2 regions of the Senimuribacter intestinalis genome follow, and region 1 is predicted to be linked to the other one. Evidence: riboswitches for the same ligand, from Rfam matches in the RefSeq annotation. Region 1 holds a riboswitch; the other holds the start of a gene.
What was found. A riboswitch is a leader RNA that binds a small molecule or an ion and turns the genes downstream of it on or off. The one in region 1 is predicted to bind cobalamin.

Region 1 (8,020 bases):
GAAATATGCACAGACTTTCTGAAGAACGTGCATATTTTGAGGGAAAACTTGAAATTTATGTACAGAGGGCATTGCTAGCGGGCATTGTCTGCGGGAGAGAAGCGGGAAAAGCAAATTGCACCAAAATTGTATCTGATACAAAATAGTAGATGTATCATAAAAAATGTGATACAATGATGACAATGAATACGTAAAGAAAGTAGGTTGGAAAAATGCCGAAACAAAGAAATTATATGGTCAATTCTCCTCATTTATATAGCGTGTTTTTTGCACCCCGAGGAAACAGGCGTATGCTGGAGCTGGGGATGCAGATTGCGCAGCAGTATTTGGATCCGGAAGATAAACTCATTGGAATTATCGGTGAGGCAGGCGCCGGAAAGAGCATGCTGATTAAGGGCATGTTTCCGGGTCTGGACCTCTGCAATGATGACAGCGGCGTCAATGTAAGACCACTGCCGATTTTAGATGTAGACGAAGACGAAGGGTTTTATGCACCTCATACTTATCACATGGATGTGCGCTTTGAGTCTGCATTTACACAAATGCACGAACTGGCAGAAGCGACCGAAAAAGCCATTAAGAAAGGGCGCAGAGTCATCATCGAGCACTTTGAACTACTGTTTCCTTTCCTGAAAACCAACGCACAGCTTTTAATCGGTGTAGGGGAGCAGATTATCATTACCAGACCGAACTTATTTGGACCGCTTCCTCAGGATATTGCGGAGACTGTGCACAAGTCCGTTCGTTATCGTAAGATGGCGCATACCGCAGAAGACCTTGTGGAGCACTGCATGCCCCAGGAGCTTTTCCAAAAGTGCTATCATGGAGATATCAAGAGAGGCTTTTCTTTGGGCTTTAAGGAAAAACCGGATATCGACATCGATGCGCTGAAAAATGCAGTCAACGAATACATCGCTCAGGATCTTTCTGTCAGCTTTTTTGACGAGGATCACGTGAAAATCGGCGAGTTGGTACACCCTTGCACGGGTCCTAGAATCCACGTCCGTTCTACCGGCGAGATTGAAAACTTCCGCCTGCTGAAAGAAATCTTTTATGACTCCATGCAGGAGATGTATTTGATTATTGGGCTTGTAGGCGAGCGCTGGGATGTGGAAACGGGTGACTTGAACAGAATTAAGCTGCATATTTAAGGAAGGAATATATCATGAGAGAAATCAAAGCAGAACAGATTACGCAGACGGTCAGAGACCTTTGTATCGAGGCAAACTGCCATCTGCCGGAGGATATCAAAGGGGCTATTGCAGGGTGCAAAGCCTGTGAGCCTTTTGACATTGCAAAAAATATTTTAGATAAAATCGAAGAGAACTATCAGATTGCAGATACAGACAACGTGCCAATCTGTCAGGATACCGGCCTTGCCTGCGTTTTTCTTGAGATTGGGCAGGAGGTGCACATCGACGGAAATTTGAAGGAGGCTGTAGACGAAGGCGTGCGCCGGGGCTATACTGAAGGTTTCCTGCGCAAATCCTGCGTCAAGGATCCCATCGATAGAGTCAATACAGGAGACAATACGCCGGCGGTGATTTACTATGACATCGTGCCAGGCAACGCCTTAAAAATTACCGTTGCGCCAAAGGGCTTTGGCAGTGAAAACATGAGCCAGATTAAGATGTTGAAACCCTCTGACGGTCTTGCCGGTGTAAAAGAATTTATTCTGAAGGTGGTAGAGGATGCAGGACCTAATCCATGTCCGCCTATCGTGGTGGGCGTAGGCATTGGCGGCACCTTTGACAAAGCGGCATTTCTTGCGAAGAAAGCACTTATGCGTCCGGCAGATGAGAGAAATGCAAATCCGTTCTATGAAGACCTTGAAAAAGAAATGCTGGAGAAAATCAACGCACTTGGTATTGGACCGCAGGGCTTTGGCGGAAAAACCACGGCGCTTGCAGTCAACATCGAGACCTTGCCAACCCATATTGCAGGGCTTCCGTGCGCAGTCAATATCAACTGCCATGTAACCAGACATAAGAGTGCAGTATTATAGAAGGAGAGGCGGAAAGATATGGAGAAGAAAATTACGATGCCGCTGACGGCAGATAAGACAAAAGACCTGCGCGCAGGAGATAATGTACTGATTAGCGGCGTGATTTATACGGGAAGAGATGCTGCTCACAAGCGACTTTGCGAACTTTTGGCAGAGGGAAAGACGCTTCCCATCGATGTGAAGGACAGTATTATTTACTATGTAGGTCCTGCGCCGGCAAAACCGGGTCAGGTGATCGGTTCTGCGGGGCCAACCACCAGCTACCGTATGGACGCATATGCACCGGCGCTTTTGGATCTGGGACTTAAGGGCATGATTGGAAAAGGCAAGCGTTCGCCAGAGGTAATCGAGGCCATGAAACGAAACGGTGCGGTATACTTTGGCGCCATCGGCGGAGCTGGGGCGCTCCTTGCCAAGTGCATCAAAAAAGCGGAAGTAGTCTGCTATGAAGATTTGGGCGCAGAGGCGGTGCGCCGTTTGGAAGTGGAAAACCTTCCGGCAGTTGTGATCATCGATAGTCAGGGAAATAATTTGTATGAAGACGGCAGGAAAGCATATCTTGCCGTGGAGAAATAGCTATGTTTGTGGATTTTAAGCTGGATACGGCAAGTCAAAAGCCGATTTACAAGCAAATTGCGGAGCGGATTTCCGATGCAATTAAAGACGGGAAGCTGGCTGCGGGGTTTAAATTGCCAACGGTGCGGGATCTTTCCGGAGAAATCGGTGTAGCGTGCGGTACCATCAAACACGCTTATGAGTATCTGGAAGAACAGGGTTTTGTAGAAATGGTGCAGGGCAGCGGTTCTTTTGTCATAGATCAGAAAGAGGATTTTGCCAGCCGTAAAGAAAAAGCCATGATAGCAATCGACCAACTCTTCACCAGACTGGAAAGTCTGGGGTTTACGCCGAGAGAAATGGAAATCTATCTAGATCTGAAGCTGAGGGGGCTTGCGGAAAAATACGATGTGGTGAAGGTTGCTTTGGTGGACTGTAATCCTGAGACGCTACAGATGATTGAGGGGCAGCTTTCCCAGATTGGCTATGCTGAGACGGCAGCCTTTGATCTTGATAGAATCGAGGAAGCAGCGGAAAGTCTCAATGCGGATTACGATTTGATTTTAACTACGTCCACCCATTTTACAGAGGTGGAATCCTACCTAAGAAGCAATAAACCGCTTGCGATGGTTGCCATGACGCCGTCGGTGCATACCATTGTCCGTCTGGCTAAAATTGGAGATACGCAGAAGGTGGGCATTTTCTGCGCCAGCGACGCATTCGCGGGTGTAGTCAGAAATAACTGCCAGGGGCTGGGCAGCTGGAGTGAAGGGATGGCGACGCAGCTTGCGGGGTTCTTTGGAAAAGAGGAACAGTTCTTTGCTGAGAACGATGTAGTCATCGTGCCGGAAGGCTATGAAACCTTTATCGCGTCTAAGGAAAAGCAGTTTTTGCGCAGCTTTTGCGAGCGGGGCGGGGAACTGGTTTCCTATAGTTATAAGGTGGACAAGGGGTCTTTTCTCCACGTGGTAGATCAGATTAAACGGGTGATGAACAAGAAGCGGAGCATGTGATTGCGTTATCTGTGATATTTAATCGCAGGGTCAGAAGAATGTATTGCGGGAGATACGCGTTTTCAGATTGCGGTTGTGCAGATGATGCGATAAAAATTGTTTCTACACAACTTTTTGTTGGTTCGGTTGTGCAGGGAAAGCTTGAAAAAAGTAATTTGCACAACTTTTACGAAAATCGTGGCGTTTAATATTATGTATGTTGTGCAAAGCAAGATAAAAATGACTCGTTTTGCACAACTTTTTTGATGAAAAAAATGTTTTTTCGCGTTACGGAGCGCAAAAGTTGTGCAAGAGGCAGCGTGGGCAGTAGGATTTGCACAACCAGCAGGAGTGGAAGTTGTGCAAATTAGTGATGAAGTGGCGACATATGCACAATCATATGCAAAACCTGCCGTAGAAAAATACCAGGAAACTGGATAGAAGGAATTGCACCCTTCTCAAAATCGGTCAACGGCTTTATAATAGAATAAAGTCGGTCGGGAATGGAGGAGTTACCGTGAACGAAAAATTTTTTTCTTTGCCGGAAGAAAAACAGCAAGCAATCATCAATGCAGGTTACAAGGTTTTTCGCAGAATACCTATCATAACAGTCCTATGCGTGAAATCGCAGAGGCAGCGGGAATCAGCAAATCGCTGCTGTTTCACTATTTTCACAACAAGAAGGAATTATATCTGTTTTTGTGGGATACTTGTGCAAAGAAGACCATTGCATATTTGACTGAATGCGAATGCTACAGTCAGCAGGGGTTGTTTGAGAGTATGGAACGGGGCATGCGGGCAAAAATGGAACTGATCAGTCAGTATCCGGACATGGCGAATTTTACCATCAAAGCATTTTACGAAAAGGACCCGGAAATCTGCGCAGCTGTTTCTGAAAGCTATCACCGGTATTTTAACCTGAAAGCGGATCGCGCCCGTATCAACTTTGATCCGGCGCAGTTTGTGCCAGGACTGGATATTCCCATGATGTACAGGGAGATGTACTGGGCGTCGGAAGGATATCTGTGGGAGATGGTGCAGCGAGGACCTGTGAATACCGCAGAAATGGAAAAGGATTTTACCAGACTGATCGCATTTTGGAAAAGTATTTATCTTCGGAAGGAGTGACGAGATGGATGCAATCAAGTTAGAAAATTTGACTAAATATTATGGAAAAAACCGGGGAATCTCTGGCGTCAGTCTGACCGTTTCCGAAGGAGAATTCTTTGGATTCATCGGTCCCAACGGCGCAGGGAAATCTACGACAATCCGCACGATGATGGGGCTCATAAAAAAGACCGGAGGAGACGCCTGGGTGAGCGGACTTGCTGCTTGCGAAGAAAGAGAGCAGATTCTTGCCAGGACTGGATATCTTCCGTCGGAAGCAATTTTTTATCGCGGAATGCGGGTGAAAGATATCTTGAAGCTGTCTGCGGACTTGCGAAAAAAGGACTGCAGAAAGGAAGCTGTGCGGCTTTGTGAAAGATTACAACTTTCTGAGAAACGAAAAGTGGAGGAACTCTCTTTTGGTAACAGGAAAAAAGTCGCCATTGTCTGCGCGCTGCAGCATCAGCCGGAAATTTTAATTCTGGACGAACCGACCAGCGGTCTTGACCCACTGATGCAGAAAGAATTTTTTGAAATTCTTCGGGAGCGCAATGCAGATGGAACGACTATTTTTTTGTCCAGTCATATTTTGTCGGAGGTGCAGCGAAATTGCAGCCGCGCCGCCATCATTCGAGCAGGAAAGATCATTGCCTGCGATCGGGTAGAAGCCCTTTCTCGCACCAGCGCCAGGCGTGTTGCGGTTTGCGGCAGCGTAAATCTTGACGGACTTTGCGGAATTCGTGACCGGAAAGAGATTGCGGGGCAGACCAGCTTTCTTTACAGCGGCGATATGAACAAGTTGCTGAGAAGGCTTGCGGATGGACAGATTGCGGATCTCGCCGTATCTGAGCCGGATTTGGAAGAGGTATTTCTTCACTATTATGAAAAGGATGGTGAGGCGCTGTGATATTGGTTAGACATGAGCTGAGACAGGGTCGCGTTTCGTTTTTGATTTGGACCGCGGCGATTTCTTTTCTTCTGGCAGTTTGCATCTTCCTCTTTCCGGAGATGAAAGGACAGATGGAGAGTGTTGGCGATGTGTTTGCTTCCATGGGCTCTTTTTCCGACGCTTTTGGAATGGACCGTCTGAACTTCGGCAGGCTGACTGGGTTTTATGCTGTGGAATGCGGTAATGTGCTGGGGCTTGGCGGCGCATTCTATGCCTGTCTGTGCGCGGCTGGTATTTTGAGCAAGGAAGAAAAAGATGGAACGGCTGAATTTCTGCTGACCCATCCGATTAGCCGCAGGCGGGTCGTGACAGAAAAACTCCTTGCGGTATTGGTGCAGGTGACGGCGATGAATCTGCTGGTTTATGGGATTTCTGTGTGCGCTATAGCGGCGGTAGGTGAAGCGATTCCCTGGAGGGAAATCAATTTGCTGCATCTTGCGTATTATCTGCTGCAACTGGAGCTGGCGGGGATTTGCTTCGGGATTTCTGCTTTCACACGTAAAGGCAGCGTGGGCGCCGGACTTGGCATCGCTTTTATGATGTATTTTCTGAATCTCATTGCCAACATTGCGGAAGCGGCGGCGTTTTTAAAATATGTGACGCCTTTCGCCTACTGCGAAGGAGCGGATATCGTGACAGCGGGCAGTCTCGATGGGACACTGGTCGCAATCGGGATGGTAATTGGGCTGCTTGGGATTGGAGCCGGCTATTTGCGGTATGTAAAAAAAGATATTTATTAAATCATGTTCTCCCGATTGGATTGGGCGCTAAGATGGAAGCAGGTGAGAATCCTGCACGGTACCGCCACTGTAAGGGAGAGTTCTTGTTCGAGGGTTTTAGACTAGCCCCTGGAAACGGGAAGGTGAGTAAGAACGATGCCCTTTGAGTTAGGAGACATGCAGAAAATACGGGCTGCACCATTTTGGTGCAGCTTTTGATTAGTCAAATCCAGGAAATTGTCTAGTTCTAATTTTTGAAAAGTGCAGTATAATATGTTACGAAAAAAAGGAAATATATCTTCATAGAGACGAATAAACTGGAGGTGGAATATTTTGGTAAAGGATGTAAAACATATCATGGAAAGAAAAGCCTTCGAAAAAGGCTTGGAGTCGATTATCAACAAGGGACAGGAAAAGGATTTGACCGAAGTTATGCTTCCTATGATTAATATGCTGGAGAAAATTTTAGGAGACGCATGGGAAGGTTCTTCCTATGAACTTTTGAGAAAGCTGGCAAAAGACCCGAATAGCAAGTGGACCCATTATACACAAAATATTTTGCGCAATGTGGATCCGCATATTTTGAAGACCTTTGCTTTAAATGCCGGATATGAGTCTGGTTTTCGTGGTTACAAGACTTCTCTGAAAATGTCTGAAAGATACCAGTGCAATATTCCATGGATTATTCTGATGGACCCTACAACAGCGTGCAATATGCACTGTACCGGTTGTTGGGCTGCGGAATATGGCGATAAAATGAACCTTTCTTTTGAGGATATGGATAGAATTATCACAGAAGGTAAAGAATTGGGTATTCACGCTTTTCTGTTCACCGGCGGCGAACCGCTGATTAAGAAAAAGGAAATTATCCGTCTGTGCGAAAAACACAGCGATTGTGCATTTCATGCGTTTACCAACGGTACACTGATTGATGAAGCATTCTGTGACGACCTTCTTCGAGTAGGTAATTTCTTTGTATCGGTTAGCATTGAGGGTTTTGAAGAAAGCAACGACGGGAGAAGAGGAGAAGGCCATTTCCAGAAAGCCTTGGCGGCGATGGATTTGATGCATGAAAAGAGAATTCCTTTCGGTGTGTCGATTTGCTATACGAGCAAGAACTATTTGACTGTAACCAGTGATGAATTCCTGGATATGCTTATCGATAAAGGCTGTGTTTTTGCATGGTATTTCCATTATATGCCGGTGGGTGTCAATGCGAGTACAGAACTGCTTTTGACACCGGAACAGAGAGTTTATATGCACGATAAAATCAGGGAAATCCGCGGTATTACAGGTGGTAAAGAGATATTTGCGATTGACTTTCAAAACGATGGAGAGTTTGTACATGGCTGCATTGCGGCAGGGGAAAGGTATTGCCATATCAATGCCAACGGAGACGTGGAACCTTGTGTATTTATTCACTACTCCGGCGCTAATATCAAAGAAAAGTCACTTCTTGATTGTTTGCGTCAGCCGCTATTTCTTGCATATCGTGATGGACAGCCGTTTAATGACAATCATCTGCGGCCTTGCCCTATGCTGGAAAACCCAGGAATTCTGCAGGAATTAGTAAAGAAGACCGGAGCAAAATCTACGGATTTAGAAGCGCCGGAATCCTGTGAGCATCTTTGTGGAAAGTGCACAGAATATGCAAAGAACTGGGCGCCGGTGGCAGATAAACTGTGGGAGCAGG
Region 2 (8,020 bases), on a different contig from region 1:
AAAAATGGGGATGATTTTGGCGATGACGATAATCGTGTTAATAGTAACCGCTTCCTGCACGCCGCCCATCACAAGAAAAGTGAAGCCCCAAATCACAATAGATGCGCAGACGATGGAAGCCAGATTGTTGCCGCCGGCAAACAGGGGCATGAACTGACCTAGCGCAGCGAAGAGCAGAGTCGCAAAAGATACCTGTGATAAAATCGCGCTAATCCAATAGCCCCAGGCGGAGTTAAATCCGATGTAAGCGCCGAACCCCTCTTTTGCATAGGCGAAAATACCGCTTTTCAGAGAGGGTCTTACGATACTGAGCCTGTTGAAGCACATGGCAAGGCTGTACATGCCGATACCGGCGATGGTCCAACCAATAAGTACAGAAAGAGTGCCTGCGCCGTTTCTTGCCATATCGCTGAACATGTTGAAAACGCCGCTTGCCAGCGTTGTACCGATGGCAAAAAAAGTTAGTTTAAAAAGTCCAAGACCTTGTTTGTCCTGCATGATAAATTCCTCGCAATCAAATAAAGTTACTGATACTATGTGCAGAAGGCGAATCGCTTATACGTAGAAAGACGCAGAAACTTGTTTTGCGAGATGCAATTTTGTGGTAAGATACCAAGTGAGAAAGAGAGAAAAAATATGACTGATACATTAATCATAATTATAAAATGTCTTGCGGCGATTCTGGTCGGCGTTTTCGCAGGAAACGGCGCAGTATATTTCTTTAACAAAATGCCGGCGCAGTGGCTTTGCGACTATGACGAGGAGCCATCCGATGCACTGAAAGATCCATATACACAGCGCATCAAAAGTTACCCATGGAAATTTATCCTTACCATGCTGTTTGTTGTCATTGATATTAAATTGGTAATAGACGATTGGCAGTTTGCGGTGGCGGCAGTTTGCAGTCTTTGGCTGCTTTTGGAAATTGCTGTGGCTGATGCTAAGTATCGGATTGTACCAGATCAGATGGTACTGCTTCTTGCGGTAACCGCCATGGGATTTATTGCCTTTCATGATGGATGGAAAGACTGTTTGTACGGAGGGCTTGCCGGATTTGGTATTATGGGTGCCACTGCACTACTTGGCAAGCTGGCGTATCGCAGAGATACTCTTGGCGGTGGAGATATCAAGCTTTTTGCGGCGCTGGGTTTGATTGCCGGGCTTCGGGGAATACTGCTGATATTTGTGATGACTACACTCTTTAGTGCTGGGCATCTAATCTGGCTTCTTGTGAGAAAGAAAATCCGGCGTACTGATACTGTTGCGATGGCGCCGTATATTGCACTGGCGGCAGCAATCCATTTGATTTTTTTGTGGGATTACATGCCGGTACTGCTCCTATAAAAGAGCCTTGACAATCTTCTCTGATAAGGGTAGAATATATTACAATTGAATAAAATGTCAGAATAATTTCGTGTTCTTTCCAAGACCTAAGTGTTTGTACTTCGTCTTGAGAAAGCTAAGATGGAAGCAGGTGAGAGTCCTGCGCGGTCCCGCCACTGTGAGACGTGAGTTCTGCCTATAATGCCACTGGAGCCAATATGGCTTTTGGGAAGGAAGACAGAACGGTTTAGCGTTGAGCCAGGAGACATGCACGAGAGGACAACTTGTAGATGTCGGAGGAACATTTAGAAGTATTTTTTGTACAGGAATACGGACTGTGAGAAAGTGGAGAATGCTTTTTTACAGTCTTTTTATTTTGTATAGATCACCGGTAAGGTGTTTAGATAAATGATGAATTGAAGAAAGAGAGGAAAGGACATGAGAAGAAAAACAGGGAACCGTTTTCTGGTAGTGTTTCTAATCGTGACGATGCTGATCAGTATGGCGCCGGCAGGCGTTTTTGCTGCAGATATACCAGAAGCACAGACTGTATCAGAGATAACAGGATCGGGTACAGAAGCAGATCCTTATTTAATTTCTGACGGGCAGCAGTTGTCATCGCTGGGTGGAACCACACTGACCGGCTGTTATCGTCTTACGGCGAATATCGATATGGAGGGTATCGATATGAAGCCGATTAACAGCTTGAGAAGCGGAACCTTTGACGGAGGCGGATTTGCGATTAAAAATCTCAGCATTACGTCTTCGGGAAATACCGGACTGTTTGCAGAACTGGGAAGCGGCGCAGAGGTTACCGGAGTAATGCTGGAGAATTGCAGTATTACCAATGCAGTATCCAGCGGCTCCGGCTATGGCGTTGGCGCACTGGCAGGAAAAATAAGCGGCGCTGCGAGTATCAGTAATTGCGGTGTTTTAAATGGAACTATTGTGTGTACCACCAGTCAGGCGGTTAATATGGGCGGTTTAGTTGGCTATATCGGAGATAATTGCACCATAGAAAGCTCCTTTGCAAAGGCAGAACTGACAGCGGGCAGCTACGCATACAGTTCTTCCTATCTGGGCGGACTTGTGGGAAATATCAGCGGCTACTGCAGCTGGACTGTGGCAGATTGTTATGCGGATGTTTCCATCGACACAAAAAACGGGTCAGGCGCGGGACTTATTGGACAGATTGGTAATTCGTACAGCGCATATACTCGTACTATAAAAAATTCTTATGCAGCAGCGGACATGGTAGGAAAAGATGCGTATCTTTATGGATTTGCCTATGTTGGATCTTCTTCTTGTGCTGTAGATATTGAAAACTGTTACTATGACAGTACGAAGTATACAGGAGATCAAGCAACAAATCTGAGATCGGCAGTTATTGAGGGAAAATCTACAGAAGAAATGGAGAGTCTTGCAGGACAACTGGGCGGCAGCTTTCAGAACCAGACAGGAAGCTATCCGATTCTGAAATGGCAGGATCCCAATGCTACTTACAGTATCACTCTGCAGTTAGTGCCGGAAAATGCTAAACTCATCTTTGACGGTGAAGAACAGCAAGAAAACGAAGACGGCGTGTACACCTTCTCATCTCTTCCATCAGGAAGTTCCCATTCTTACTGTGTGTCTCAGAGAGATGACATTACAGATTACGGCGACAGGGAAGGCACTATCGTCATAGGCAAAAAAGACATCAATCAGAAGATTACGCTGGAACAAAATGTTTATGATATGTCCTTCAGTCTGGTTCCGGAGGAAGCAGACCTTCTGGTAAAGGATGCTGATGGAGAAGCTCTGACGCCAAAGGATGCACAGAAGCACATTTACGAAGTAGTAAACGGTACGTATACCTATGCAGTGAGCTCCTTTGGCTATGCTGCGAAGGAAGGCGAAGTCACAATTGACAGGGCTGCAAAGGAGACGGAAATTGCGTTAAAAGCAAACCCTATATACACAGTTACTTTTAATTATGGCGATGAGCTCTACGGACAGGAAATTGAAAATGGCAAATTGACCGTAACAGCAGGTGATAGGTCAATAGAGCCGGAAACCGATGGCTTGACTTATAAATTGCCTGTTGGATACGACTACAGCTATAATTTTAGAAGCAGTAATTATGCGAAAGTGACAGGCGAAATCAGTCTAGCGGAAGAAACAGCTGACGGTACAAAAACTATCACCATTCCGCTGACCGCAAAGACTGCCTGGGGTGGCAGCGATGATGTGGAAGAGCCTAATAAAAATGCAGACGGCTTCTATGAAATTGCAAGCGGAGCAAATCTGGCATGGCTGGCACAGGAAGTCAACGGCGTTTATAACAGCAGAATGCAGGTCATTCTGACAAAGGACATCGATTTAGGAGAAGAACAGTGGACGCCGATTGGAAGTTCCAGCAGCAGAACGTTCAAGGGTGTCTTTGACGGCAACGGACATACGATTTCCGGACTCTTTATTGATTCTGAAAGCAGTTATCAGGGGCTATTCGGATATGTCAGTGAAGCAGAGATAAAAAATTTGACCATTAGCGGAAGTGTAAAAGGCGGAGACTATACAGCAGGCTTGGCAGCGCAGACAGGGGCTAATACTGTAATAGAAAATTGTCTGAGCAGTGTTAATGTAAGCGGTAAAGGGCATGTCGGCGGTTTAGTCAGCTATGTCGGCGGACGCATGCTGACAATGACGGGCTGCGCACATCTAGGAACTGTCAGCGGCAATGGCTTTAATGTTGGAGGTCTGGTTGGCAGAATCTATTATGCAACAACGATCACAGATTGTTACCATAGAGGTGATGTGATTAATACAGTAGGTCAGACGGGCGGTTTAGTTGGATTGATCGACGACTACAGCGCATCGGTGACCAACTGCTATACTATAGGAAACGTGATTTCAACAGGCTCCAATACGCACCCTGCAGTGGGAAAGAAAAATTCTGGAGCGGTTAGCAATCTGTATTATCTGGATATTGTCGGAAGTGACACCAATGCAGAAGCAAAGACCGATGCGGAATTAAAATCAGGTGATTTTGTGGCGCTCTTGGGATCAGGGTTCCTAAAAGATATGGAACCACAGATTAACGATGGATATCCGATTTTAAGCTGGCAGGATACCACGCCAAGATACCAGGTAGTGTTATCGGTGGAGCCTAAGGACGCACAGCTGATTTTAAAAGATGCTGAAGGAGAAACCGTTGCAGCAGCAGATGAAAAGGACGGAACTTACACTTATTCCCTGACAGAAGGAGATTACAAATATACGGCAGAAGCCTTCGGAAAAACTACTGAAACTGGAACCATTCACGTGACGGCGGAAGCTGGTGAAACCGGCATTTCAGAGAATATCATTCTGCAGGATGCACTGCGCTATCGTGTAACCTTTATGGGAATCCCTGACGGTGTGACAGCGGTTATCACGGTGATGAACGGCGAAAATATCATGGCAGCAGAAGAAGATGGAAGCTACCTTTTGCCGGAAGGAACCTATACATATACCGTAAAGGCAAAAGGCTATGCAACCGTCAAAGGAACCATATCCATCAAAGACAGCGATACTGCTGTACCTGTCTTTATGGTGATTTCCACTGCCTGGGACGGGGAGTCAATGGATGAACCGGTGCAGAAGGATGGCGTATATCAGATTTCTACCGGAGAAGAACTGGCGTGGTTTGCAGCACAGGTCAATAACGGAACCGGCAAGAATTATGATGCGGTTTTGACCGATGATATCAATCTGGGTGAAAATCTTTGGCAGCCTATTGGCACGACAGGCTGTAACTATGCAGGCACTTTTGATGGTGCAGAGCATAAGATTACTGGTCTGAAAGTCGAAAAAGACAGCAATTATGCGGGACTTTTCGGTTATATCAAGGGTACCAGCAGTAAACATGCGGTGATTGAAAATCTGACAATAGAAGGCGACGTCAGCAGCAGCTACGGCTTTGTGGGCGGAATCCTGGGTTATGGTGATTATGTTGATATAGTAAACTGCCATAACTATGCAAATGTTACGCTAACAGCAACTGCCTATAAATATTATGTCGGCGGTATTGTAGGTGAAGTGGAAGACGGAAGCGTGGAAAACTGCTCTAACTATGGAACCATCAGCGGCAGTCAGGCAGAAAAGATCGGTGGCATTACTGGATATAACTATTATGCAGTCGTATCTTCTTGTTATAATGCAGGCGAAGTTTCCGGAAAGCAAAATGTAGGCGGCGTCATCGGTCATGCCAATGGCAAAGTTTCCGACATCTACAACACAGGCACAGTTACCGGTACCAGCGGCAATGTGGGCGGTCTGGTCGCTTATGCAGCTGCTGACATTGAAAAAGGCTATACCGTTGGACAGGTAAATGGCGGAAACGCTGCCTTTGGTACAGTGAGCAGTTACAGTGCTTCTATAGCGGATATTTACTATCTGAATACCCTTTCTGCAGATAGCAAGGCGCAGGCAGTAAGTGCAGCGCAGCTGCAGGAATTGGCGGATACATTAAACGGTGACAGGCAGCCGGTACTTTGGAAAACTGCAGCGGGCACTAACGATGGATATCCAATCCTGGCTTGGCAGAAAGCAAGTGAACCAGAGGCTCCGATCACCCTGGAAGCGGCACAGAATGTAGCTTGGGAAGCTTTTGAGGAAAGGTACCTTAATCCTGACAGCCTGGAAGAAGGTATGATGCGTCTTCATCGGCAGGTCGTAAGATGGGATAAAGTAGCCCATGCAGAAAGCTATACTTTATCCCTTTGGAGGGAAGGCTTTGTATGGAAAAATCTATCGGAAGAGGAATTGGCAGAATTTCGGAGTGAGGCTTTAAATGCAAGACAGAAACTGATGTGCATTGATGAACAGAGGATTATTGATGCCATGACCGAAGCTGAATATGCCTTCTTTGAGCAGCTGGAAGATGCAGTACAGCAGGCAAAGGAAGCTGATGGAAAGACAGAAAGCGCTGAGAATAAACGGGCAGAATTTCTGCTGGGACTTGTGAACGATGGCAAGCATGATATCGCTCTGGGTTACTATGTGCCAGGAGTGGAGAAGATCAAGGATGTGTCAGGTGTCACTGAAGAAACGTATGATTTCAGCAAAGATATTATAGAAGCCGGTGAAGGGCGTTATTATGTAACAGTAAACCCTGTGGCAGAAGAGGATAGTAACTACGTAACACCTGAGATGATCCTTTTAGATACAGCGATGGCAGCTGATCTAAATGCAGAAAACGAAGATGCGTGCTATAACCATTTGAGACAACCGTACAATCTGAGATGGGACGGCGCTGTCGCAAAATGGTCCTCTGACAGCGAAAAAGCGGATTTCCTTTCTTTGATTTTGTATGAGGTCACAGGTACTAAAGAAAATCCGACATATACTGTGCTGACGCAGGAACTTTTGGCGCCGGATGCTGCCAGTGCCGATTTCGGCAGATATTTTACAGCTGATAAGCGATACGCTTTTGCAGTTCGTGCAGAATCGGGACAAAACGGCATGATTGCGGGCTACGCTATGAGTGCGCAGTCTGCGTACAGCCCTGAATATGTGGTTGGAAATCCGGAAATTCCGGGTGCGGATACAGATAGATCTGACTGGATTGCGATTTCTTCTGCAAAAGAGTGGATTGACCTTGCCAATGTGGAAGACAAAGCGGTAAGCCAGGAAGATAAGACCAGTCAGCAGACAATCGCTTGGGGCAAGAAATATTATCTGACAGCAGACATCGACTTCGCAGAACTTGCAGCAGCAGACCAGACAAAGACCAAGTCCATCGGTAACGTGACCAACCGGTTTATGGGAACCATGGATGGTAACGGATACAAAATCAAGGGGTTGACTTTGAGCAACAATGACGCAGGACTGTTTGCCTATATCGGTGCAACAGGGCTGGTATACGATTTAACCATCGAAAATGCCAACGTGCTGTTCTCTGACAATGCGGCAGTTGTGGCGCTGAACAACTTTGGTACCATCGCTTCCTGCGGTGTTCTCAACTGTAATATTACTGCGGATACTGGTGCGGTGCTGGGCGGTATGGTCAGCAGAAACTATGGTGTTATCAGAGACTCTTATGTGGAAGGCGGCAGCCTGACTTCCAACGCTAGTTCTGCAACCGGTCATGCCGGCTTTGTTGGTGCTAATGAAGAGGGGGCTGTCATTGAGCGGTGCTGGACTTCCATGGATGTAACCACGGGCAGCGAATATGCAGGCGGATTTTTGGGTCTGGGCTATGGCGGAACCATTCGTGACTGCTTTGCGCTGGGTAATGTTTCTGCAAGAAGCTACTCTGGCGGTTTTGTGGGAAGTTCTGTATTTGAAGGTAATATCTATGAAAATTGCTACGCTGCGGGTAAAGTGACTGTTGCAAGCGGCACCGAAGGTCATGGTTTTATCAGTCCGAGAAAGCCGGATTCGGCATTTTCGACCGATATCAGTGAAGAAGTGAAAAACTGCTACTATAGCAGTGAGTCTTTGCCGGATGATTATGCGCAGGCTAAAACAGCAGACGAGCTGCGTCAAAACGCTTTCCTGCGCCTTTTGGATCAAGGCAGAGGTATTTTTGCACAGGATAAAGAAAAGAACGACGGTATGCCGTATCTGGTTGCTGTAAAGGCACCTGAAAAGGCAAAGACGACTGAGATTACAGTAAAGATTGCGTTAGCGGTTTACGACAAGAACAGCTATACTTTCTCACAGCTGGGTGATG

Region 2: another riboswitch for cobalamin. It lies ahead of NFR88_RS02450 (GLUG motif-containing protein); the one in region 1 lies ahead of NFR88_RS03915 (radical SAM/SPASM domain-containing protein).

What each region holds. Positions count from the first base shown of each region.
Region 1 is NZ_CALPCF010000003.1:107,558-115,577, reverse strand. Features, by position in the region: gene NFR88_RS03950 (alanine-tRNA synthetase second additional domain-containing protein) at 291-1,151, shown strand; gene NFR88_RS03945 (fumarate hydratase) at 1,166-2,005, shown strand; gene NFR88_RS03940 (Fe-S-containing hydro-lyase) at 2,024-2,581, shown strand; gene NFR88_RS03935 (GntR family transcriptional regulator) at 2,584-3,573, shown strand; gene NFR88_RS03930 (TetR/AcrR family transcriptional regulator) at 4,081-4,680, shown strand; gene NFR88_RS03925 (ABC transporter ATP-binding protein) at 4,685-5,566, shown strand; gene NFR88_RS03920 (ABC transporter permease subunit) at 5,563-6,348, shown strand; cobalamin riboswitch at 6,335-6,526, shown strand; gene NFR88_RS03915 (radical SAM/SPASM domain-containing protein) at 6,661-8,020, shown strand, end outside.
Region 2 is NZ_CALPCF010000002.1:87,223-95,242, forward strand. Features, by position in the region: gene NFR88_RS02440 (basic amino acid/polyamine antiporter) at 1-498, opposite strand, end outside; gene NFR88_RS02445 (prepilin peptidase) at 637-1,344, shown strand; cobalamin riboswitch at 1,422-1,612, shown strand; gene NFR88_RS02450 (GLUG motif-containing protein) at 1,762-8,020, shown strand, end outside.